2 linked regions of the Cyanobium sp. PCC 7001 genome follow. The protein of the gene in region 1 interacts with the protein of each later gene in a pairwise test. Links are inferred from orthologs where the notes say so. Each region holds a gene or a part of one and is shown on either strand. Other genes may lie near its edges. The genes, in order: sfsA and CPCC7001_RS03545.

Region 1 (7,984 bases):
CTTGTTGGTGAGCACCGAGCCCTGGGCCTCCATCACGGCTTTGGAGGCGAAGTTCTCCGACGCGATCAGTTCGAGGTGGGTCTGCTGACGCTCCAGTTCCTTGCCGATCAGGGCGGCGATGGCGGGATCGGAGGCCGCCAGGGTGGAATCAGCGCCGGCGGCAGCGGCGATCACGGTGTCAGCCATCAGGGAGTCCGCCATCAGGGTGTCCGCCCTCGAGGGATGGGGTGGGTGCTGAGGTGATGGTAATGACCCGTGTCCCCGGGCCGGAGCGGCGGCGCCATGAAAAACCGCCCCTGCCGAAGCAGAGGCGGTGGTGGGAAGCGCGCCTGGAGAGATTCGAACTCCCGACCCTCTGATCCGTAGTCAGATGCTCTAATCCGCTGAGCTACAAGCGCATGGCACCATTCTCAGCGCACGGAGGGCCCATCCGTCAAACGGTCCGCCTGCGATTCCATCAACCTGTGATTGCGCCCTCCGGCGATCCCACCGAGCTTTCCCATGCCCATCCGCTGGTACGGACCCGCCAACCCCGAGGACCCCACCTTCCGGCATTTCGAGCGGATCGTGAATTTCACCCTCCACGCCGCCCTGTTCTCGGCGATCAACAGCGGGCTGTGGGTGGTGCAGGAACTGCGCCACCCCTGGGGACATCTGGGTGTGTTCAGCCTGGTGTGGCTGGCGGCCCTGCTGGTGCACGCTGGAGTGGTCGTGACCCTGCGTCCCCGCAACCAAGCATGAGCCTCTCCGCCGGCGACCTCAAGGACCTGGAAGTGGCCCTGGCCGACAGGCTCTACCTGCAGGTGGCGGGCTGGCACCTCTACCTCGGGGATGCCGGACTGGCCCAGGAGCTGGCGATCGAGTGCGCCGCCCGGCTGCAGGCCGGCAGTAGCGTGTGCGCCCGCCAGGCGCTGGAGGCCGTGCAGGTGCCGATCGGAGGCGGCACCACCCGCCTGCCTCTGGCCCGGCTGGTGCCTGCTGGTCAGCTGCGCGACCTCGAGGAGGTGCTGGAGCCTTTTTGCCGATAGTGTTGCGGCCATTGCGAGCGGGCCGTGCTGCTGATCGAGGTCACCAACGCCCGCGAGGTCGTGGGCCAGCGCCTCGGTCGCCTCGGCAGCCGCCTGATCGGCAAGGTGGTGGATGCCGAGGCCCAGGTGGAGAAAGCCCTCATCCAGGAGCTGGAAACCGCCTTCCGCGAGTTCGGCATCGAGGCCCGCATCGTGTCGGTGCAGGGCCCGCAGCTGCTGGGCCGTTCCCACCTGGAGCTGCCGCTGCAGGTGCGGGAGGACCGGCAGGTGGGGCCCCAGAGCCTCACCTCCTGATCGGCTGAGCAGCTGGGCGGCTGGGCGGCTGGGCGGCTGCGCCGGTCCCGGCCCTCAGCGGCGGCCCAGTTTCGGCAGGCGGCGGCTGAACTGGCTCACCACCTGCTCCGCCTCGGGCACCCCGGCCCTGTGGGCGAGAAGGCCGTACACCAGCAGCCCCAAGCTGCCGCTCAGGCCCGTCTGCAGCAGCCGCCCCAGCAGGCCTGTCGGCCAGCCCACGTAGGTGGCCAACGCCCAGGCCGCCGCGGCACCGAGCAGCGCCGCGCCCAGCAGCAGGCCGCTGTCCCGGCCCCAGGCCAGCAACGGCAGGCCATGCAGCCGCACCTGCAGGGCCAGCAGCAGCCCGGCACAGGTGATCAGGTTCACCGCCACCGTGGCGAGCACCAGCCCGGCGGCGCCGGCGTAGAGCACCGGCAGCAGCTGCTGGCCCCAGGGCGTGGGCCCGCCCACGAAGGCCCAGCAGAAGAGGGCGTTGAGGCCGATCCCCGCCAGGGACCAGCGGAAGGGGGTGACGCCGTCGCCAAGGGCGTAGAAGACGCGCACGAGCACGTCGCGGGCCAGGTAGGCCGGCATGCCGATGCCGTAGGCCATCAGAAGCTGGCCCACCAGGGTGGCGGCGCCGGCATCGAAGGCGCCGCGCTCGTAGATCAGGGCCACGATCGGCACGGCCAGCGCCGCCATCAGGGCCCCGAGCGGCAGCATCGAGGCGTTGGAGAGCATCAGGCCCTGTCGGATGCGGGCCACCAGCTCCGGGCGGTCGCCCGGCGCCGTCAGGCGGGCATACACCGGCAGCAGCGGCACCAGCAGCGCGTTGGAGATCAACCCCAGGGGCGTCTGCACCAGCAGGTTGGCGTAGCCCAGTCCCGCCGCCGCCGCCGGAATGCCGGAGGCGAAGAACAGCGACACGAACACGTTGATCTGCAGCATGCCCGAGGAAAGCGTGGCCGGCCCCATCACCTGCAGCACCTCCCGCACTCCGGGGTCCTGCCAGTCCCACACCAGCCGGAAGCGGTGCAGACCCTGACGGGCCAGGGCCGGCAGCTGGATCAGCCACTGCAGCACCGCCCCCACCGTGGTGCTGGCGGCCAGCACCACGCCACCGATCAGGGCGTTCTCCGGCAGGGTGATCGCCGAGCCCAGCTGCCACCAGAGCAGGGCCAGGCCGGCGATCACCGCCACGCTGGAGAGCAGCGGACTCACCGAGGGCAACCAGAACTCATCGGCCGCGTTGAGGGCGCCGAAACCCAGACCGATCAGGCCGGCGAACAGGGCCATCGGCGCCATCCAGCGCAGCTCCACCACGGCGATGGCATGGCGCTCCGCGTCCAGACCCGGGCCCACCAGGGTGATGAGCGGATCGGCCGCCACCAGCAGGATCAGGGTGACGACCAGCAGGCCGGCCCCCACCAGGGTGTTGATCGCCGCCAGCACATGGGCCCCCTGCTCGCGGGGGCGTCGGGCCAGCACGCTCACCATGGCGCTGTGGAAGGGCCCGTTGATGCCGCCCAGCAGGATCAGCAGGAAGCCCGGCAGCACATAGGCGTAGTTGTAGGCGTCATAGGCGGCACCCACGCCGAATGCGGCAGCGATGGCCTGCTGCCGCACCAGACCGGCCACCTTGCTGATCGCGGTGGCCACGGCCACGATCAGGGCAATGCGGCGCAGGGATTGGGGCATCGGTCCGGACCGGATGGCCCGTCAGCTCGAGCGGCAGTATGGCGGGCATCCCCCTGGCAGCCCTGCCTTGCCCGTGATGGCCCCGCAGATCCTGGCGTTCCCGCCGCTCGTGGAGGGGGTGCTGCTGAAGCGCTACAAGCGCTTTCTCGCGGATGTTCAGCTCGATGGCGGCGGCGTGGTGACCGCCCATTGCCCCAACACCGGCCCCATGACCGGCGTGCTGCTGCCGGGCGGGCGCGTGCGGCTGCGCCACGACCCCTCGCCCAGCCGCAAGCTGGCCTGGACGTGGGAACAGGCCGAAGTGCCCGGCGCCGGCGGCGAGCCGGTGTGGGTGGGCATCAACACGGCGCTGCCGAACCGGCTGGTGCGGGCCGCGATCGAGGCCGGTTGCCTCGAGGCCGAGCTCGGGCCGATCGGCGGCATCCGGGCCGAGGTGCCCTACGGCGAGGGCCGCCGCAGTCGCATCGATCTGCTGCTCACCCCCGCCGAAGGGGCCCCGGACCCGCGGGCCATCTATCTGGAGGTGAAGAACACCACCTGGACCCGGGGCTCCCTGGCCCTGTTTCCCGACACGGTGACGGAGCGGGGCCAGAAGCATCTGGTGGAGCTCACCGCCCTGCTGCCGGAAGCCCGGGCGGTGCTGCTGCCCTGCCTCAGCCGCGGCGACGTGGACCGCTTCGCGCCGGGCGACTCCGCCGATCCGCGCTACGGCGAGCTGTTCCGCGCCGCCCTGGAGGCGGGCGTGGAGGTGCTGCCGTGCGTGTTCGGCTTCACAGCCACCGGGGTGCACTGGCAGGGCCTGGCGGGCGTGGAACCCCGCGAGCCGGCAGCCTCGCGCCATGCCCCATAGAGTTCCCCCACTGCCCAGGGGCTGCCGTGGATACCCGTGCCTTCAAGCGCTCGCTGCACCATTCGGAGCGCTACAACCGCCGTGGCTTCGGCCTGGGCGAGGAAGTGGCCGGCAGCCTCGAGCAGGCCTACCAGAGCGATCTCGTGGCCAAGCTGCGGGAGAACGGCTACGCGCTGCAGCGGGGAAGGCTCACGGTGCGCCTCGCCGAGGCCTTCGGCTTCTGCTGGGGGGTGGAGCGGGCCGTGGCCATGGCCTACGAAACCCGGCGCCACTATCCGAGCGAACGGATCTGGATCACCAACGAGATCATCCACAACCCCTCGGTGAACGACCATCTGCGCGACATGGACGTGCAGTTCATCCCCGTGGATGAAGGGGTGAAGGACTTCTCCGATGTGGCCAGCGGCGATGTGGTGATCCTGCCGGCCTTCGGCGCCACGGTGCAGGAGATGCAGCTGCTGAACGAACGGGGCTGTCACATCGTGGACACCACCTGTCCCTGGGTGTCCAAGGTGTGGAACACGGTGGAGAAGCACAAGAAGCACGCCTTCACCTCGATCATCCACGGCAAGGTGAAGCACGAGGAAACCCTGGCCACCAGCAGCTTCGCCGGCACCTACCTGGTGGTGCTCGACCTGGCGGAAGCCCAGCTGGTGTGCGACTACGTGCTGCTGGGGGCACGGGATGTGGATGCCGCCACCCGCACGGCGGCGCGGGAGGCCTTCATGGCGCGCTTCGCCAAGGCCTGCTCACCAGGCTTCGACCCCGACCGCGACCTGATCCGGGTGGGTGTGGCCAACCAGACCACCATGCTCAAGAGCGAGACCGAGGAGATCGGCCGGCTGGTGGAGCGCACCATGCTGCAGCGCTACGGCCCCACCGAGCTCAACGAGCACTTCCTGGCCTTCAACACGATCTGCGACGCCACCCAGGAGCGCCAGGACGCCATGTTCTCCCTGGTGGACGAACCGCTGGATCTGATGGTGGTGATCGGGGGGTACAACTCCTCCAACACCACCCACCTGCAGGAAATCGCCGTGAGCCGCGGCATCCGCTCGTTCCACATCGACACGCCGGAGCGCATCGGCCCCGGCAACCGCATCGAGCACAAACCCCTGGGTGGCGAGCTGCAGCTCGAGGAGCCGTTCCTGCCCGCCGGACCGATCCGGGTGGGCATCACCTCGGGAGCCTCCACGCCCGACCGGATCGTGGAAGCGGTGATCGAGCGTCTGATCGATCTCTGCGAGGCCTGAGCCCAGGCCGCCGGAACCCCGGGTCAAGCGGCCCTTTCTGCTGTCGCGCTCGCTGCCGCCGGCCCGGCCGTGGGGCCCTACATTGATGCCGGTTGCAGCCGGGATTCCAGAGGATTCCTGCTCCAATCCCCTTCCCGTAGCTCCGTCCGTCGCTGTTGTCGTCCACCCCCCTGTCGACGGCACCACCCGAGCCGGCCAGCCGCGCCGATGCCCAGGCCCTGCGGCATGCGGAGGATCCGCGGGTGAAGTGCTACCGCAGCCACTTCGCCGATCTGATGGAGATGCGGGCCTCAGACGACACGGTGGCCCAGTATCTGGATCGCCACGAGGGCTGGTTCCGCCGCTGCGCCGCGCCGATGGCCGTGACACCGCTCGGCTCCAACGGCTACAGCCTCACGCTCGGCCGCTTCGGCAACTTCGGTTTCGAGGTGGAACCCACCATCGGGCTCGAACTGCTCCCCCAGAGCCAGGGGGTGTACCGCATCCTCACGGTGCCCGCGGCCGGTGGTGCGGGGAGTATGGAGAGCCTCTACGACGTGGATTTCAAGGCCTCCCTCAGGCTCGACTGCGCCGATGGGGACGCCGATTGCGGCGCTGATCGTGCTGCCGCGCCTACCGAGGCCATGGCCGCTGCTGATGGCCAAACCACCACCCTGGTGCGCTGGGAGCTGGACCTGAGCGTGTGGATCCGCTTGCCCGGGGTGATCACGCTGCTGCCGGAAGGCCTGGTGCAGAGCAGCGGAGAGCATCTGCTGCGCCAGATCGTGCGTCAGATCTCACGGCGCCTCACCTGGAAGGTGCAGGAGGATTTCCACGCCAGCCATGGGCTGGATTGCCCGCCCCGGCGGCGGGCCCAGTTCTGAGCCTCAGGCCGGCCGGTTCTCCCAGATCTTGTTGAGGATCTGCATACCGCTCACGGCCTGCCAGAGGAACAGGGTCACCAGCAGCATGTTGAGGCCCACATGGGCCTTGCGGGCGATCAGGTTGCCCTGCTGCATCAGCGGCGTGAGCGAGGCGGCCAGCACGACCATGCAGGTCATGCCGATGCCCACCAGCAGGTGGGGACCCACGAACAGCTTGCCGTTGTTCAGGTAAGTGACGGCCATGCCGCCGAAGGCGCCCAGCACCAGCAGGGCCAGCAGGATGCTGCCCAGCTGGAAATGGCGCTTGGCGTACTGACCCTTGATCAGCTGCTTGCGGGTCTCGGCGTCGGGGGCCGTGCGGGTTTTCTTGGCCTTGATGCCGAGAAACAGTCCGTAGCCGGCCACCCCCAGCAGGCTCCACATCATCAGGGGGTGGAGGAAGTTGAGGTAGTAGGCGATCGACTCAGGCATGGCGTGGCCGGGGGACGAAGAGGAGGAAGAGGTGTTGGAGCGAAACTACAACTGAGCCGGGGGGCTGTGCTGCCCCCTTCAGTGCAGGAAGTGCCGACGCCCGGTCACCACCATCGCCAGGCCCAGCTCATCGCAGGCCTGGATCGAATCCTTGTCGCGAACGCTGCCACCGGGCTGGATCACCGCACGCACGCCGTAGCCCGCCGCCAGCCGCACCGTGTCATCGAACGGGAAGAAGCCATCGCTGGCCAGCACGGCCCCGTTGGCCCGCTCCCCGGCGGCCTCGAGGGCCAGCCGGGCTGAGCCCACCCGGTTCATCTGCCCGGCGCCCACCCCGAGGCTCTGGCCGTCGCGCGCCACGGTGATGGCGTTGGAGCGCACATGCCGCACCAGCTTCCAGGCGAAGCGGAGATCGGCGAGTTCCTGGGGGGTGGGCTGGCGGACACTCACCACCTCCCAGCTGCTCTGCTCCACCGGCCGATCGTCGAGATCCTGGGCGAGCACGCCGCCCAGGACCGTGCGCAACTGCTGGCGGGAGGCCCGCCCGATCGCCTCGGGGGCCAGTTCCAGCAGCCGCAGATTGGCCTTGGCCGCCAGCACCTCCCTGGCTTCGGGCCGGAAGTCCGGAGCCACCACGCACTCCAGGAACAGGCTGGTGAGATGGGCGGCGGTGGCCGCATCCACCGGGGTGTTGAGGGCCACGATGCCGCCGAAGGCGGAGAGGCGGTCGGCCTCGAGGGCACGGGCCAGGGCATCGGCGCAGCCACTGCCGGTGGCCACGCCGCAGGGGTTGGTGTGCTTCACCACCACCGCCGCCGGCTGAGCCGCCGGCCCATAGCCGAACTCGCGCACGGTCGCCAGGGCCGCGTCGAGATCGATGAGGTTGTTGTAGCTCAGCTCCTTGCCCTGCAACTGCAAAGCCCCACCCCAGCCGGCCGCGGCCGCGCTGTACCAGACGGCGCTCTGGTGGGGGTTTTCGCCGTAGCGGAGCGACTGGCGGGCCGGCAGCTCCAGCCTCAGGGGCGGGCTGGCGAGCTCTCCTTCTGCCTCTGGCTGGGCGATTGTGCTGGCCAGCCAGCGGCTGATGGCCGCGTCGTAGGCGGCGGTGTGCTCGAAGGCCGCCAGGGCGAGGCCACGCCGCAGCTCCTGGGTGAGCTCGCCACGGCGCAGGGCCTCCAGAAAGGCCGGGTACTGGGCCGGACTGGTGAGCACGACCACATCGGCATGGTTCTTGGCGGCGGCCCGCACCATGGCCGGGCCGCCGATGTCGATGGTCTCGATCGCGGTGTCGAACGGCACCGCCGGATCGGCGACCGTTTCCCGGAAGGGGTACAGGTTCACCACCACCACGTCGATCGGGGGAATCTCCTGGGCCTGCAGATCGACCTGGTGGGAGGGGTCGTCGCGCCGGGCCAGGATGCCGCCATGGACGCGCGGATGGAGGGTCTTCACCCGGCCCCCCAGGATCTCAGGCGCGCCGGTGTGATCGGCCACCTTGGTCACCGCCAGACCGGCCTGCTTCAATGCCGCCGCCGTGCCGCCACTGGA
Region 2 (7,896 bases), 960 kb from region 1 along the record:
GCCGGGCTGGCGGGATGTGCCCCTGGCGGACTGGCTCGAGCCGCTGCTGGAGCGGCGCGTCACCCTGGCCAACGACGCCGACTGTGCGCTGATCGGCGAGCTCTGGCAGGGTGCCGCCCGGGGCAGCGCGGATGTGCTGCTCCTCACCCTCGGCACGGGCGTGGGTGGAGCGGTGCTGCTGGGAGGCGAGCTGTTCACCGGCCATGGCGGGGCTGCGGCCGAGCCCGGCCTGATCGGGATCCAGCCCGATGGCCCCGCCTGCAACAGCGGCAACCGGGGCTCTCTGGAGAGCTATTGCAGCATCGGCGGTCTGGGCCGGCTCAGCGGCCTGGATCCCGAGGAGCTCTGCCGCCGCGCCGATGGCGGCGATGGCGAGGCCCTGGCGGTGTGGCGGGCCTACGGGCGGTTGCTAGGCACCGGCCTGAGTTCGCTGCTCTACGTGCTCACCCCGGAGCTGGTGCTGCTGGGAGGGGGACTCAGCGGCGCCAGCCACCACTTCCTGCCGGCCGTCTGGGAGCAGGTGGAGCAGCGGGTGCTGGAGGTGAGCCGCGAGGGTCTGCGGATCGAGCGCTGCGCCCTCGGCAACGGGGCCGGCCGGCTGGGGGCCGCCCGGCTGGCCTTCCAACGGCTCCAGTCCGTCCGCTTGGGATGATGGGGGCATGACCGTCACCGCCACACCGCCGCCCGGATCCGGCCCGCCGGGCACCGCCGCTCCGGCGGCTGCCGTTCCCGATCCGAGCCCCGAGCTGCTGCAGCGGGCCGCCACCGTGCGCCGTTGCGCCATGGCCCTGGGCCAGTGCGGCGATGGGGCCCGCCAGCAGGCCGTGCTGGCGATGGCCGAGGCGCTGGAGCAGGCCCGCCCCTCGATCCTGGCCGCCAACCAGGCCGATCTGGAGGCTGCCGCCGGCAATGGCCTGGCGCCTGCCCTGGTGGCGCGGCTCAAGCTCGATGCCGCCAAGCTCGATGGGGCGATCGCCGGCGTGCGCCAGGTGGCTGGTCTGCCAGACCCGGTGGGACGGCGCCAGCTCCATACGGAACTGGATCAGGGACTGGTGCTGGAGCGGCTCAGCGTGCCCCTCGGGGTGGTGGGGGTGATCTTCGAGGCCCGGCCCGATGCGGTGATGCAGATCGCCTCCCTGGCCATCCGCTCCGGCAATGGCGCCATCTTGAAGGGCGGCCGGGAGGCCAGCCGCAGCTGCGGGGCCATCCTCGCCGCCCTGCAGACGGGGCTGGGCCGCAGCGCCGTGGCGCCGGAGGCCCTCACCCTGCTCACCAGCCGGGAGGAGAGCCTGGCCTTGCTGAAGCTGGATGGCCTGGTGGACCTGATCATCCCCCGGGGCTCCAATGCCCTCGTGCGCTTCATCCAGGACAACACCCGCATCCCGGTGCTGGGCCACGCCGATGGGGTGTGCCACCTCTATGTCGATGCCGCCGCCGATCCGGAGCAGGCCCTGCGGGTGGCCCTCGATGCCAAGACCCAGTACCCGGCGGCCTGCAACGCCATCGAAACCCTGCTGGTGCATCGGGCCATCGCTCCGGCCTTTCTCTCCCTGGCCATCCCCGCCTTCGCCCGGGCCGGGGTGGAGCTGCGCGGCGATGGGGCCAGTCAGGCCCTGGGGGTGCCGGTGGCGGCCACGGAGGTCGACTGGGGCACGGAGTATTCCGATCTGATCCTGGCGGTGAAGGTGGTGGAGGATCTGGAGACTGCCCTGGAGCACATCGGCCGCTACGGATCCAGGCACACCGACGCGATCTGCACCACCGATGCAGCCACGGCCGATCGCTTCCTCGCGGCGGTGGACAGCGCCGGGGTGTTCCTCAACTGCAGCACCCGCTTCGCCGACGGTTTCCGCTACGGCTTCGGGGCCGAGGTGGGCATCAGCACCCAGACCCTGCCGCCGCGGGGGCCGGTGGGCCTGGAAGGCCTGGTGACCTACCGCTATCGCCTGCGGGGCGAAGGCCACATCGCCGCCGACTACGCCCAGGGGGAACGCCGCTTCACCCACCGTTCCCTGCCCCTGTGAGCGGCGATCAGGTGGTGGTGCGGGGCCTGCGCCTGTGGGCCCATGTGGGGGTGCTGGAGCAGGAGCGGCGGCTGGGCCAGCGGTTCGAACTCGACGTGGTGCTCGGGGCCGACCTGGCCGAGGCCGCCCGGGCCGATTCCCTTGCCGCCAGCCTCGACTACAGCCGCCTGATCGCCGATCTGCTGCAGTTGGCACCGCGTCTGGAGTGCCTCACCCTCGAACACTTCAGCGAGCGCATCCTTGCCCGGGTGGAGGCCCTGTACGGGCCCGTGCCGGTGTGGCTCGAACTGCGCAAGTGCGCCGCTCCGGTGCCGGGCTTCTCGGGCCTGGTGGCCGTGCGCCGCAGCCGCCACTGGCCCGCCGGGCCGCCGCCGCTGCTCGGCCTCGAGGGTGCCCATGGCTGATCGCGCTCACTCGTCCTCCGGCCTGGCCCGGTTGGTGCCCGCCGGCCTTCGGGGATGGCGCCAGCCCCCTCCCACTGCCCCGGTGGCGCTGGTGTGGTGGGGCAGCTGGCCCAGGGGCGCCACCCTTGGCGATCTGCTGGCGGTGGAGAACCTCTCGGCCGCGCTGCGCACGGCCGGGGTGCCCCACAGCGTGCTCTCCCACCCCAGCCACGCGCTGCCGAGCCATCTGGCGATCCGCCGGCCCTGGCGGCTGGCCAGCCAGCTGCACACGCTGGTGTTCGTCTGCGGGCCGCTGGTGCTGACCAAGCGGGTGCGACGGCTGCTCGCTGCCTGCGGCCATGCCCGCAAGCTCGCCGCCGGGGTGTCGCTGCTGGAGCGCCAACGACCTTTCAATGTCCTGCTCGATGGGGTGGTGGCGCGCGACGGCACCGAGTCCGCCACCTTTGATCTGGCCATTGCCCGCTGCCAGCCGCCCTTGGAGCGGCCCCGGCCCGCCAGCCCGGCCCAGGCACGCATCGGCCTCTGCCTGAGGGGGCCTCAGAAGGACTACGGCCCGGCGCGGGACCGCTCGGCGGCAGTGGAGGGCCTGTTCAGGCAGGTGCTGGCCGATCACCCCGGCCCCGTGCTGCCGATCGACACGGTGCTTTCGGCCCGCAATTCCGCGGCTGACATCGAAGCGGCCTTCGACGGGGTGGATCTGGTGATCACCACCCGGCTGCATGGCTCGCTGCTCGCCCTGGCGGCCGGTGTGCCCGTGATCGCCGTGGATCAGATCGCCGGGGGCGGCAAGCTCACCGAGGTGCTCAGCCGCACCGGCTGGCCCCACCTCTTCCCCGCTGAGGCCTGCAGCCCGGATCAACTGGCCGCCTTGATGCGCGGTTGTCTGGAGGATTGCCCCCTGGAGGCGATCGCCGCCAGTCAGGCGCGGATGCTCCTGCTGTCCCGCCAGGCGCTCCAGGCCTCTGTGGCCCTGGTTCAGGAAAAGGCCGGCTGAGGGCTGTGTGGGAGTGGCTGATGGCTCGGGATGGTGAGGCGAGACTGGGACCCCGGTTGAGCCCCTGGCGTCCCAGGACCGGCTGGGGCCTCCTGGTGCTGATGGTGGCGGCGGCGGCACTCCGCTTTCACGACCCCGGGCACCAGTGGCTCTCCCACGACGAGGTGTACACCGCGCTGCGCACCGCCGGCTTCCCTCCTCTGGAGCCGCCAGCCCAGCTCACGGCCGGTGAGCTGCAGCAGTTCCTGCGACTCTCCGCCGACCATGGCTGGAGTGCGACCCTGCGGGAACTGGCGCGCCATCCCGAGCACCCGCCGCTCTACTTCCTGCTGGCCCGGCTGGTGCGGGAAGGATTCGGCGAGGCCATGGTCTCGGTGCGTCTGCTCTCGGCCCTGTTCAGTGTGCTGCTCGTGCCGGCGGTGTACTGGCTCGGATGGGAAGTATCGGGATCCCTTGGCCTTGCTGCCCTGGCGGCCGGCATGGCCGTCGTGTCGCCGCTGCAGCTTCTCTATGCCCAGGAGGCCCGGCCCTACAGCCTTCTGGTGCTGCTTACGGCCCTGGCCTGTGCGGGCCTGCTGCGCCTCAGACGGGGCCCGGGCCCGCTGCCGTTCTGGAGCTATGTGCTCACCCTCGTGGCGGGCCTGTACACCAGCCTGATCTTCGTGCTGGTTCCCCTCAGCCATGGCCTCCATGGTCTGCTGCCGGGCCAGCCCGCCGGCCACCGGCGCCGCTGGGGCGCCGCCATGGCGATCGCCCTGGTGGCATTCCTGCCCTGGCTGTGGATTCTGGGGGTGCGGCTGGAGGCGTTTCTGCGCCACACCGCCTGGCTGCGGGTGGTGCCGCCGGCCCCGCCGGATGCCTGGCTGCGGGGGCTGCACTGGAGCGCCCCCTTCGTGGATCTGGGTGGGCAGCCGCCGCCGTGGTGGCCCGCTGCGGCACTCACGGTGGTGCTGGCCCTGGCGGGGGCTGGCGCTCTGGTCTTGGCGCGGCGAACGACGTCGCCGGGATGGTCGCTGCTGGTGTTGCTGCTGTTGCTCAATCTGCTGGTGCTGGAGGCCGGCGACCTGGCCACCGGCGGCAGACACGCCCAGATGACCCGCTACCTGCTGCCGGGCCTGCTGGGCGCCCAGATGCTGGTGGCTGGCGCTCTCTGGGGCCTGGTGAGCGTCAGGGGGAGCCGCCCGGCCGGGGTGCTGCTGCTGGTGGCCGCGCTGCTGGCAGGTGCCCTGTCGTGCCGCTCCATCCTCGCGGCCGACACCTGGTGGCATCAGTACCGCCTGTACAGGCCCACGCGCGTGCAGGCGGCCCTGTGGGCTCACCCCGGCAGCCAGCTGCGGCTGGTGCGCTCGCCCACCAGCCTCGGCGAGGCCATCGCCCTGGCCCAGCGCCTGGATCCGGACACGCCCCTCTGCTTCGTTGCGGCCCCGCTCAGCTCCGGGGCTCCTGGTCCTCCTGCAGCGGCCGTGGTGCAGGCGTCCGATCTGGGGCAGGTGGTCCTGCCAGCAGACGGCGCAGGTAGCTCCGCCAGTTGCGCAGGGCCTTGAGGGGCAGCTCCGCCAGCTTCAGCCGCAGCAGCACCAGGGCTGCCACCAGACCATCGGCCTGTCCGCGGGCATGGCGCCCCATCAGAGCTTTGAACCGTCCGTGGTAGTGCACGCACAGCAACCGCACCCGCCGGCCGTCGTGCCGCCGGAAGCCATAGGCGCGGCCCTGCTCGAAGACGAGCCGCTTCCAGGGGCGCACCAGCAGCGGCAGCGGATTCACCGCCTCGAAGCCCCGCACGTGTTCGATGCAGCTGTCGTAGATCGCCGGCTCCTCCCCCAGCCGCTCCCGGATCAGCACCGGCCGGGCCGTGGTCATGGCCCAGGCGTGCCAGAGCGACATGTCCGAGATCCAGTGGCGGCCGAGCCGCTTCTGGTTGCGTTGCTTCAGCTCCTCCAGGCGGTGTTCGCTGGCGTAGGTGGCGCTCACCAGGGCGCAGAACTCCTCGAGGGCCTCGCGCCGCTGGATGAAGGTGCAGTGGGGCAGCGCCCGCTGCCCGTCCCAGTGGTTCAGGGCCACGGCGTAGGCGGCACACCGCTGCGCCTCCTCGGCTGCATCGCAGAACAGCAGCACGTCGGAATCGAGGGCCAGCACCCGCTCGAACCCCTCCAGCTCCATCACGGCCAGCACCACGAACCAGCGCTCGATGCAGAAGCGCTCCCACAACAGGCTCTGGGACGGGCTGTAGTGGCGGTAGCAGCGCAGGAACTGGGTGTGGGCGGCGGAGCGGGGCAGCTGGTCGATGGCCACGAAGCGGTCCACGGCGAAGGCGGCATTGCTGGCGTCGCCCGCCAGCACCACGGGCACATGGGGATTGCAGCGCCGGGCCTGCTCCAGGCACACCGCCAGGTAGGGACTGGCCGAGCGGTGCACCACCACGATTCCGAACTCCGGCGCTCCGCTCACAACGGCTGGTCCAGCACCCACTGGTTCCGGTCATGGAAGTCCGCGGCCCCGCGGGGATGGCGCAGCGCCCAGTAGCTGAGGCTGCCGTGGCGGTCTTCCAGCACGGCACTCACCTGCCAGTCGAGGCACGCCACAGCCTTCCAGCCGCGCGGCAGCGCACAGCGCAGATTCAGCTCCAGGCCCTCGGGGCTGCTGGTGCACCGGAACGGCAGGCTGCGGTAGTCGGGAGCGGGCCGCAGCCCCTGCCGGTAGCCGTCGAGGGCGTACACAGTCCAGGCGCCGTGGGGGGCGAGGTTGAACTCCAGGTAGTGCGGCTGGCCGGCGGGGCCCACGAAACACTCCAGGCAGGTGTGCTGCCAGAGCCCGTCGCGGCGCAGGCCCTCGGCGCCGGCGGTGGGGGCGTCCGGCAGGAGTTCGGGGATGGCCAGGCTGGCCACACCGTTGCCGGCACCGTCCCCGGGGTCCCGGTCGCGCACCAGCAGCGCCAGCTCCAGCACCGGAGCGCCCTCCCCCGGCATGGCCGCCGCCAGCGTGAGCTGGCCGTCGATGGTCACGGCCGGTCCGCCGGCCTCGAAGGGCACCAGCCGGAAGGTCTGGCGCGCCATCAGCGCAGCTCCTCGATCAGGGCGTTCAGGGCGGTGTCCTGGGCCTCGATGCTTTCGGTGAGGCGGAACTGCACCAGGGCCCGTTCGAGGTTGTGACGCGGATGGCTCACCTTGAAGTAGCGGTTGCCGGCCAGATGATCGGTGAAGAAGCGCAGGCCCAGCTCGAAACTGATCAACCGGGCCGCCACGGGGAGGTGGTCGAAATCGGCGGCGGTGAGGAAACTGCGGGCCTGCTCCAGATAGCCCCCCAGAATGGCGCGGCAGCGATCGAGATCGAACACCACCGCCTCCAGATCGCGGCTCTCCTCTCCCGCCGGGTTGCAGCCGGAGCGCAGGCAGTCCCCGATGTCGTAGTGCACCAGCCCGGGCTTCACCGTGTCGAGATCCACCAGGGCCACGGCGCGACCGGTGGCGGTGTCGAGCATCACGTTGTTGACCTTCGGATCGCCGTGGATCGGCCGCAGCTGCAGCACCCCTGCGGCCTTGGCCTGCTCCAGCACCCCGGCCAGGGCCCGCCTCTGGTTCACGAAGGCGATGCAATGGTGCTCATCGGCGTCGAAGCGGTGCTGGGGCGTCCGCCCCGTCAGGCCGGCGTGCACCTGATCGAAGCTGGCCAGGTAGCCCGGCGTGATGTGGAAGCCCTCCAGGGTGTCGGCCAGCTGCCGGCAGGGCAGATCGTGGATCAGCCGGTGGAAGGTGCCCAGGCCCCGGCCCAGTTCGGCCGCATGGTCGAGGTGGAGCACCGTGTCGTGGGTGTTGGCCTGGTCCACATGGCTGAGCATCCGCCACACCCCCGACGGATGCCGGAGCTGGAAGGCCGTGGCGTCGCGCAGCGGAATCGCCTCGGGCAGTTCCCAGCGTCTCTCCGGCGTGGCCGTCAGGGGGGCCCGGCCGGCCACATGGCGGTTGAGGGCCACGATGTTGGCCATCACCTGCTCTGGGTGGCGAAACACGCGGGTGTTGAGGCGCTGCAGCACGAAACGCTGTCCGCTCTCCGTCTCCACCCTGAAGGTGTCGTTGACGTTGCCGTTGCCCAGGGGTGTGACGGCGCTCACCGCTGCCGGCAGGGCAAAGCGGTCGGCGATGCCGCGCAGGTCGCTCAGCGTGCACTCCATCGCCCCATCCTGCCCAAGGGGCTGACCTGGCCCGGCAGCCCCTCGGTTCAGCCGCTGGAGGCCGCCAGGCCCGAATGACGGATGAGGGCTTCGCTGCTGGGCTGGCGGCCGCGAAAGGCCTCGAACACCTCGGCCGGGGAGCGGCTGCCCCCCAGGCTGAGAACCGTGTCGCGGAAGCGGCGGCCCGTGGCCACGATCGCCTCCTCCTGCTCCAGACCCACTTCCTCGAAGGCGCTGAAGGCGTCGGCGCTGAGCACCTCCGCCCACTTGTAGGAGTAGTAGCCCGCGGCATAGCCGCCGGCAAAG

Evidence for each region.
Region 2: the proteins of sfsA (region 1) and CPCC7001_RS03545 interact in binary tests that used the Escherichia coli proteins (3 or more experiments, as listed by UniProt). The link is inferred for Cyanobium sp. PCC 7001 from one-to-one orthologs.

The regions. Positions count from the first base shown.
Region 1 is NZ_DS990556.1:1,685,915-1,693,898, forward strand. Bases 2,034-4,962 are described here. They hold sfsA (DNA/RNA nuclease SfsA), read left to right. Parts: upstream 2,034-3,075; coding sequence 3,076-3,849; downstream 3,850-4,962. Other genes in these bases: murJ (murein biosynthesis integral membrane protein MurJ), read right to left, coding at 2,034-2,999; CPCC7001_RS08450 (4-hydroxy-3-methylbut-2-enyl diphosphate reductase), read left to right, coding at 3,876-4,962. Also shown: glyA (serine hydroxymethyltransferase), read right to left, coding at 1-186; CPCC7001_RS08425 (hypothetical protein), read left to right, coding at 502-741; CPCC7001_RS08430 (DUF3181 family protein), read left to right, coding at 738-1,028; CPCC7001_RS08435 (hypothetical protein), read left to right, coding at 1,053-1,322; more of murJ, read right to left, coding at 1,377-2,033; more of CPCC7001_RS08450, read left to right, coding at 4,963-5,102; CPCC7001_RS08455 (DUF1997 domain-containing protein), read left to right, coding at 5,258-5,965; CPCC7001_RS08460 (DUF4079 domain-containing protein), read right to left, coding at 5,969-6,436; purH (bifunctional phosphoribosylaminoimidazolecarboxamide formyltransferase/IMP cyclohydrolase), read right to left, coding at 6,515-7,984. UniProt on the Escherichia coli protein: Binds to DNA non-specifically. Could be a regulatory factor involved in maltose metabolism.
Region 2 is NZ_DS990556.1:718,955-726,850, reverse strand. What follows is about bases 1-2,841. They hold CPCC7001_RS03545 (glutamate-5-semialdehyde dehydrogenase), read left to right. Parts: upstream 1-659; coding sequence 660-2,024; downstream 2,025-2,841. Other genes in these bases: CPCC7001_RS03535 (polysaccharide pyruvyl transferase family protein), read left to right, coding at 2,421-2,841; CPCC7001_RS03540 (dihydroneopterin aldolase), read left to right, coding at 2,021-2,428; CPCC7001_RS03550 (ROK family protein), read left to right, coding at 1-652. Outside these bases: more of CPCC7001_RS03535, read left to right, coding at 2,842-3,422; CPCC7001_RS14340 (glycosyltransferase family 39 protein), read left to right, coding at 3,479-4,966; CPCC7001_RS14985 (hypothetical protein), read right to left, coding at 4,851-5,870; CPCC7001_RS13940 (DOMON-like domain-containing protein), read right to left, coding at 5,867-6,475; CPCC7001_RS03515 (phosphotransferase enzyme family protein), read right to left, coding at 6,475-7,590; CPCC7001_RS03510 (M3 family metallopeptidase), read right to left, coding at 7,638-7,896. UniProt on the Escherichia coli protein: Catalyzes the NADPH-dependent reduction of L-glutamate 5-phosphate into L-glutamate 5-semialdehyde and phosphate. The product spontaneously undergoes cyclization to form 1-pyrroline-5-carboxylate.